DNA from 2 places in the Candidatus Pelagibacter bacterium nBUS_25 genome. Region 1 is predicted to be linked to the other one. Evidence: riboswitches for the same ligand, from Rfam matches in the RefSeq annotation. Region 1 holds a riboswitch; the other holds the start of a gene.
The links. Region 1 has a riboswitch for glycine ahead of gcvT (glycine cleavage system aminomethyltransferase GcvT). Riboswitches for the same ligand answer to the same signal wherever they lie in the genome.

Region 1 (4,441 bases):
TAAATACAACATTTCAAGACATGGGAAGAAATAATTTATACCATATAGGGATTCCTTTCAGTGGAGCCATGGATAATAGAAATTATCTATTAGCTAATCGACTAGTTGGTAATAAATTAGACTTACCAGTTATCGAGTTTGCATATCAAGGTCCTTCATTAAAGTATAGTGGAGACAATATTACTATAGCTGTGGCTGGAGATGTAGTTTTTAAAATAAGAAAAAAGGATAACGAAATAGAGGGTAATTGTTATGAAAATTATCAATTAGAAAATGGAGATGAGATTGACATTTTATCAACCAACAAATCTGTTTATGGCTATTTGGCTGTTAGTGGGGAGTTTGATTTAAAATTACAATGGGGTAGCTGTTCAATAAATACTAAGGCCAACATTGGTTCTAACGAGGGTAAAAAATTAGAGCATAATCAAAAATTAATCATTTCAAAAATAAACACTAATCAACAAAAAAAGAAAACTAATTATTTAAACTCAAAAGTAGAAAATATAAGAGTTATAAAAGGAACTAATTTCGATTATTTTTCTGAAGAAGGAAAAAAAATTTTTTTTGAAAAGGAATTTACAGTATCAAAATTATCTGATCGAATGGGTATGAGACTAAATGGTCCTGAAATAGAAAACATTGTTAATACAAATATTAAATCTGAAGGTTTATTAAAGGGGGCAATTCAAGTTCCAGCAGATGGTAATCCAATTATAATGCTATCAGACCATGGAACAATAGGGGGTTATCCAAAAATAGGAGTTGTGGCTAGTGTTGATTATGACAGATTGGTTCAAATATCACCTGGGTCAAAAATAAAATTCAAAGAAATAGAATTATCTGATGCAGAAACTTTGTTTAAGTTGTATGAAATGGAAACTCAAAATTTAATTTCACAAATTTAATGAATATAATTACAAAATTACCAGGACCTTTATTAGTATTTTTAGGTGCTTGCTGTTTAAGTTTTGGTGGACTTATAGTTAAGTCATTTGAAGGTGCAACTTTATGGCAAATTTTATTCTGGAGATCCTTATTTTTTTCTCTGACAGTTCTAGCTTTTTTAATAATCATTTATAAGAAGAAAACTTTTAGAGCATTTAAAGACTCTGGTTTACCAGGGTTTATTGGTGGAATTATTTTATCTTTTGGTTTCTGTGGATATGTATTTGCAATGTATAACACGACAGTTGCTAATACGAATTTTATTATATCTCTTCAAATTTTATTTCTCGCAATATTTGGCTATTTTTTTCTTAAGGAAAAAATTTCTGCAATTACGTTAACATCAATTATTTTAGCAATATCAGGCGTTTTGTTAATGGTGGGAAATTCATTAACACCAGGTGAGCTTTCAGGAAATCTTGCAGCATTTACAATGCCTATCACCTTTGCAGTTTTAATTATTATTGTGAGAAAATTTCCAACAGTTGATATGGTTCCAGCACAATTTGTAGCAGGTATATGTTCATGCTTTATTGGTTTTTTACTTTCAACAGAAATAATGATTTCACCGCATGATATTTTCCTAGGTTTTCTAGGTGGCTGTTTTCAAGTTGGATTAGGATTTATATTTATTACAACTGGAGCAAGAACCACACCTTCAGCTATGGTTGGAATAATAATGTTGTCTGAATCTGTTTTGGGACCAATCTGGGCCTTTATATTTGTTAGTGAAAGACCATCTATGTTTGGGTTGATAGGAGGAGCTATAATTATTTTTGCTGTATTAGTTCAATTTTATTCACTATTAAGTATGCGTAAAAAAAGTATTTCTCATTGACCATCTGTAAATAGTTGATAAATTGATAATTAACGGGAGAGATTACAAATTTTGTAACACCGAAGGAGCAACCACCCAGGAAACTCTCAGGTAAAATGGACCGTAACATATTAACTCTGGAAAGAGATTAAATTCTCGCCGAAGGAGCAAAACTCTCAGGCAAATATACAGATGGGTACAAAGAGTTAGTATGGAAATAAAAAAAACATCTTTAAACAAACTTCATCAAGACAACAAAGCTAAATTTGTAGAATTTGCAGGGTATGAAATGCCAATACAATACAGCAAAGGTATTGTTGAAGAGCATAAATTTACAAGAACACACTCAGGCATTTTTGATGTTTCGCATATGGGGCAATTGTTTATTTATGGTGATGATAGTCTAACCGCAGATTTAGAAAAAATTTTTCCACTAAATTTAAAAGACTTAAAAGTAAATTCATCAAAATATAGTTTTTTAATGAATGAAAATGCTGGAATTTATGATGATTTGATTATTACAAAAATAGGTGGCGGTTATCTAATAATATTAAATGCTGCTTGCAAGGATAATGACTTTAAAATTATATCTAAATTACTTAACGATAAATATAGGATGAATTTAGAAGAAAATAGATCTTTAATAGCAATACAAGGACCTAAGTCTGTAGAGATTTTAGATTTAATTCTTAATGGAGCAAAAGACCTAAATTTTATGTCAGGAAATTGGTTTTATTACAAAGATCAAAAATTATTTGTAACTAGATCAGGTTATACTGGTGAAGATGGCTTTGAAGTATCAATCCCCAATGATTTTGCTGAAGAGTTTACAAAAAAATTACTTGAAAATGGAGCTCAGCTTATAGGACTTGGCGCTAGAGATACATTGAGATTAGAGGCTGGACTGTGTTTATATGGCCATGAATTGGGTTTGGATAAAACTCCAATCGAAGCCAATCTTAAATGGGCAATATCTAAAGAAAGAATAAAAAATGGTGGGTTTATAGGTTCAGATAAAATTATAAATCAAATTAATGAGGGTACTCCACAAATTAGAGTTGGCATTAAACCAGAAGGAAGATTGATTGCAAGGGAGAAAACAAAAATTTTCAATGAAGATGAGTTGGTTGTTGGTGAGGTAACTAGTGGTACCTTTGGACCAAGCTTGAATGGACCAGTTGCAATGGGTTATGTTGAAAAAGAATTTTCTCAAAAAGATACAAAAGTTTTTCTTGAGGTAAGAGGAAAAAAACATCCAGCAAATATTTGTGGATTACCATTTTATAAAAAAAGTTATGTGAAAGGAGCAACTAAATGAGTGAAGTTAAATATTCTAAAGAACATGAGTGGATAAAAATAGAAGGGGATGTTGGCACAATAGGTATTACCCAACATGCAACTGAAATGTTGGGAGATATTGTATTTGTAGAATTACCTGACGTAGGTACTTCTGTTGAAAAAGATGGAAATGCGGGTGTAGTAGAATCAACTAAAGCTGCAAGCGATGTTTACACACCTATATCAGGTGAAGTAATGGAAAATAATCAATCAATAGTTGACGATCCTGGTAAAATTAATTCAGATCCAGAAAATGAAGCTTGGTTTTTCAAATTGAAAATTAAAGATAAAAATGAACTAGATAGTTTAATGAACAAAGATGAATATGACAAATTTGCAAAAGAAAGTGGTAGTTAAATGTTAAAAAATGCTCAAAAAGATTTTATTCAAAGACACATCGGCCCCTCTACTGAAGAGCAAGATATTATGCTTAAAGAGTTAGGGTATAAAAATCTAGATGAGTTAATAAAAAATACCGTACCAGAAAACATTTTATTAAAAGATGATTTAGAGATAGGAGATCCAAATTCCGAATATAAAGCACTCAGAAAATTAAAAAATATTTCAAAAAAAAATAAAGTTTATTCTAGTTTTATAGGAATGGGATATTACGGAACCTACACTCCTTACGTTATATTGAGAAATATTTTAGAAAATCCAGGGTGGTATACTTCTTACACACCATATCAGCCTGAAGTTGCTCAAGGTAGACTTGAGATGTTAATGAATTTTCAACAGATGATTATTGATTTTACAGGTATGGATATAGCTAATGCTTCACTTTTAGATGAAGGAACAGCCGCGGCTGAGGCCATGGGATTAAGCTATAGAATATCTAAGACAGACTCAAATAAAGTTTTTGTATCAAAAAATTGTCACCCACAAACAATTGAAGTCATTAAAACAAGAGCCGAACCTTTAGGGGTAGAAATAATTATTGGTGATGAGGAGACTGATATCAAAGATGAGATTATCTGTGGTATAATCAGTTATCCTGGTACATTAGGAGATATTAAAGATCCTAGTGAAGCAATAAGTAAAATACATAAAAAAAATGGTAAAGCAGTTTTAGTTTGTGATTTGCTAGCTCTTGCAAAATTAAAAACACCTGCAGAATTAGGAGCAGATATCGCTGTAGGAAGTTCACAAAGATTTGGTATTCCAATGGGTTATGGTGGCCCACACGCAGCATTTTTTGCTACAAAAGATGAATACAAAAGATCGATGCCAGGTAGAATAGTTGGAGTTTCAGTAGATAGACATGGTAAAAAAGCTTATAGATTAGCTCTTCAAACTAGAGAGCAACATATTAGAAGAGATAAAGCTACAAGTAATATT
Region 2 (4,441 bases), 510 kb from region 1:
AAAAGCTAAAGATCGATCAAAGTCGTCGGACATTTTGGTGTATCCAGTTCTTCCACTTCTAGTATGTGCAGAATCTTTTTCATTTTGTTTGTCTACTATTTTGGCCATTTCTTTCATAATTTCAGTAACCTGAATTTTAGTAGTAATTCCATGATGTATCCAGTTAGCAATATGTTGTGAAGATATTCTAAGTGTTGCTCTATCTTCCATCAGTCCAATGTTGTTTATATCTGGAACTTTAGAACATCCAACCCCTTGATCAATCCACCTAACTACATAACCAAGTAATGTTTGTGCAGAGTTTGATATTTCACTATTTATTTCTTCTACTGACCAATTTGGTCTATTTGCAACAGGAACTGTTAAAAGATCATCTAATTTTGCTTTTTCTCTTTTTGTAATATTTTTTTGTTCATCAAAGATATTGATTTCGTGATAATGTAATGAATGTAAGGCAGCTGCTGTTGGAGAGGGAACCCAGGCACAATTAGCTCCTGCTTTTAAGTGTCCTGTTTTTTGCTCCATCATATCTTTCATTTTATCAGGCATTGCCCACATTCCTTTTCCAATTTGAGCTTTTCCTGATAAGCCACATTTTAGCCCAACATCAACGTTGTTATTTTCATATGCCAAAATCCATTTAGAGGATTTCATATCTCCTTTTTTAATCATGGGTCCAGCTTCCATTGAAGTGTGCATTTCATCACCTGTTCTGTCTAAAAATCCAGTATTAATGAAGAAAACTCTATTTTTTAAAGTTCTTATACATTCTTTTAAATTTGATGATGTTCTTCTCTCTTCATCCATAATTCCTATTTTACAAGTGTATTTTTTTAAACCCAACACTTCCTCAACTTTAGAAAAAATCAAGTCTGTAAATTCAGTTTCATCTGGTCCATGCATTTTTGGCTTAACTATATAGATTGATCCAGTTCTTGAATTTGTTTTATTTTTTAAATCATGAATTGCTGCAGCAACAGTTATAAATGCGTCCATAATACCTTCGGGCACTTCGTTACCATTACTTAAAATTATCGAAGGGTTAGTCATTAAATGACCAACATTTCTAACCAACAATAAACTTCTTCCATGTAACTTAAGTCCTTTTCCATCTTTTGAAATATAACTTCTGTTTGGATTTAGTTTTCTTTCAAATAATTTACCATCTTTTTCAAATTGTGTTTTAAGATTTCCTTTCATTAATCCAAGCCAGTTTCTATAGCAAACAACTTTGTCTTCAGCATCTACTGCAGCCACACTGTCTTCGTTATCACAAATTGTTGAGACAGCAGCTTCTAAAATTATATCACTAATCCCAGCATGATCTTGTTGAGCACTAAAAGCTCTTGGATCTCTTAAAATTTCAATATGTAAGTTATTATTTTTCAATATAATTGCTGAAGGATTATCAGCCTCACCTCTATGACCAATAAATTTTTGTTCTTCAGCTAGATCAAATATGTCAGCACCCTTTAGGGTTTTTAACTTACCTTCTTTAATAGCAATACTCGTAATTTTGTGCCAACTAAGATTTTTAAGTGGAAAATGCTTATCTAAAAAATCTCTTGAATATTTAATAACCATTTCTCCTCTTAAAGGATCGTACCTTTCAGATACACTATCTTCAGATTGCTCTATAACATCAGTTCCATATAGACTATCATATAAACTCATCCATCTTGCATTTGCCGCATTAAGAGCATAGCGCGCATTCATAATTGGTACGACTAGTTGTGGTCCTGCTATTTTTGTTATTTCTTCATCTACATTTTCAGTTTCTATTGAAAAATCTTCTCCTTCTTCTTTTAAATATCCAATCTCATATAAAAACTTTTTATATTCATCTAGTTTAATTTCATTACCTTTGTTTTTAATATGCCAATCATCAATTTTTTTTTGCAAAGTTTGTCTAAAGTTTATTAATTCTCTATTTTGAGGCTCAAGTTCATTAACAATTTTCTCAAACCCTAACCAAAATTTATCAGATGAAATATCTGTATCTGTTAATAGCTCCTGATTAACAAAATTTAACAAACTTTCTGAAACTTTGAGAGTATGAATGTTTATATATTTATCTGGCATAGCACTTTTGTTACCCCATCTGTATTTTTGCCTGAGAGTTTTGCTCCTTCGGCGGAAATCAATCTCTTTCCAGAGTGTTATGCTTCGATCGGTCCTTTTGCCTGAGAGTTTCCGGGGTGGTTGCTCCTTCGGCGCTAAAAAGTTAATTAGTCTCTCCCGATGTGAAATTTGTATCCTTAAAAAATATTAAGTCAATTAATATTGCTAATAATTATTTTAATTAACATTTTATTGCCTTTTTTATAATTTAAATTCTATTATAAATACTCCATGAAAAATTATCTCAATTTTGAAACAGACATTAAAAATTTAGAATCTGAGATAGAAAAATTGAAAGATCCATATAATCAAGATGGTCTTTCTGAGGTAGACACTCAAAAAATATCTAGTACACAAGCTGAGCTTGATAAAAAATTAAAAGATATTTATTCAAACCTTGATCCTTGGCAAACCACGATGGTTGCTCGTCATGAGGACAGACCAAAATCTAAGTTTTTCATTGATAATTTGTTTGATGATTTCATTTCTTTGTCGGGAGACCGTTTTTATGGTGAGGACAAATCTGTTTTAACTGGATTTGCTAAATTTAATGGCACTTCAGTTTTAGTAATAGGTCAAGAGAAAGGTGAGAACTTAGAAACCAGAATTGAGAGAAATTTTGGAATGATGAGACCCGAAGGTTATCGTAAAACAATTCGATTAATGAATTTAGCAAATAAATTTAATATTCCAATAATATCATTTATAGACACACCAGGAGCTTATCCAGGTGTTGGAGCTGAGGAAAGAGGTCAAGCAGAGGCTATAGCTAAATCAATTGAGTGTTGCATGGAACTAAGTGTTCCAACTTTAGCAATTATTATTGGTGAAGGGGGTTCTGGAGGTGCAATAGCGTTAGCGTCATCTAACAAAGTGATTATGTTAGAAAATGCAATTTATTCAGTAATTTCCCCAGAAGGATGTGCAACTATTTTGTGGAGAGATCCTAAAAAAATGCTTGATGCCGCAAAAGCAATGAAACTTTCAGCAAAAGATTTATTAGAATTAAAAGTTATTGATGAGATAATTCCTGAACCATTAGGGGGCGCTCACAGAGATAGAGATCAAATGTTAGAAGGTCTAAGAGACTCTATATCAAAAAATTTAAATTATTTTAAAGATCTATCATCTGAAGAAATAATGAATGAAAGAAAAAATAAATTTTTAAAAATTGGAAGAAATAAAGGATTTATAAGTAACTCTGAGGATTTAAGCACTCTGACAGTTAAAAGTAATAATTTTGATAAAATTTTAAAATCAAAAAGATTTTTAATAGGCTCTACAATTGTTGGCATAGCTTTATTGCTTATTGCCTTTACTTTATTTTAAAATTTATAAAGCACCACAGCAATGTTTGAATTTTTTTCCAGAGCCACATGAGCAAGGTTCGTTTCTACCAATTTTTTTCCCACTTTTAATTTGATCTACCATTGTTTTTTTGTTTTCTTCTTGTTGTTCTGTAACAACTTTTAAATTCATTAATATAGTTACAAAATCTAATTTTAATTTATTTAATAAATTTGAAAATAGATCAAAAGCTTCCTTTTTATACTCGATTAAGGGGTCCCGTTGCCCATAAGATCTAAGCCCAATCACCTGTCTTAGTTGTTCTAAATATTGAATATGTGATTTCCAATTTAAATCTATTGACTGTAAAAAAATTCTTTTTTCAATTTCTTTTGCATGATCTTCACCTAAAAGTTTAATTCTTTCATTTCTTGAGTCTGAAAATTTATTTATAATTTTTTCTTTTATTTCTTCATCTTTTGCAGAAATTAATTCTTTCAATTCTAATTCATCAAAACTTTTACCAACAATCTGTTTCAGACGATTACTAAACTCATTACTTTTAGGATTTGATAAATTTTGAATTTTTAATTTAATGATATCTTGAATTATTTCTTCCAAAAATTCATCAGAGTAGTCAAATATATTTAGACTATTCATTGCATTTTTTCTTTGAGAAAATATGACATGCCTTTGATCATTTAAAACATTATCAAATTTAATTAAAGTTTTTCTAATATCAAAGTTTCTAGCTTCCACTTTTTGTTGAGCTCTTTCTAGTGCTTTGTTAATCCATGGGTGATCAATGCTTTCTCCATTCCTAAGCCCTAATTTTTCTAGCATTTTATTCATAGACTCTGATCCAAAAATTCTCATTAGATCGTCCTCAAGACTCACATAAAATATGGAGCTACCTTCATCGCCTTGTCTTCCTGCTCTACCTCTTGCTTGATTATCAACTCTCCTTGACTCCATTCTTTCAGTTCCAACTACAAATAACCCACCTAAAGATTTTATTTTGTTTTTATCTTTT

Region 2: linked by a shared signal. The riboswitch ahead of ACIJYH_RS00525 (malate synthase G) and the one ahead of gcvT (glycine cleavage system aminomethyltransferase GcvT) in region 1 are both predicted to bind glycine.

Annotation. Positions count from the first base shown of each region.
Region 1 is NZ_CP172846.1:952,600-957,040, reverse strand. It holds gene ACIJYH_RS05115 (biotin-dependent carboxyltransferase family protein) at 1-908, shown strand, start outside; gene ACIJYH_RS05110 (DMT family transporter) at 908-1,786, shown strand; glycine riboswitch at 1,810-1,899, shown strand; gene gcvT (glycine cleavage system aminomethyltransferase GcvT) at 1,977-3,083, shown strand; gene gcvH (glycine cleavage system protein GcvH) at 3,080-3,460, shown strand; gene gcvP (aminomethyl-transferring glycine dehydrogenase) at 3,461-4,441, shown strand, end outside.
Region 2 is NZ_CP172846.1:99,499-103,939, forward strand. It holds gene ACIJYH_RS00525 (malate synthase G) at 1-2,082, opposite strand, end outside; glycine riboswitch at 2,162-2,251, opposite strand; gene ACIJYH_RS00530 (acetyl-CoA carboxylase carboxyltransferase subunit alpha) at 2,353-3,450, shown strand; gene secA (preprotein translocase subunit SecA) at 3,454-4,441, opposite strand, start outside.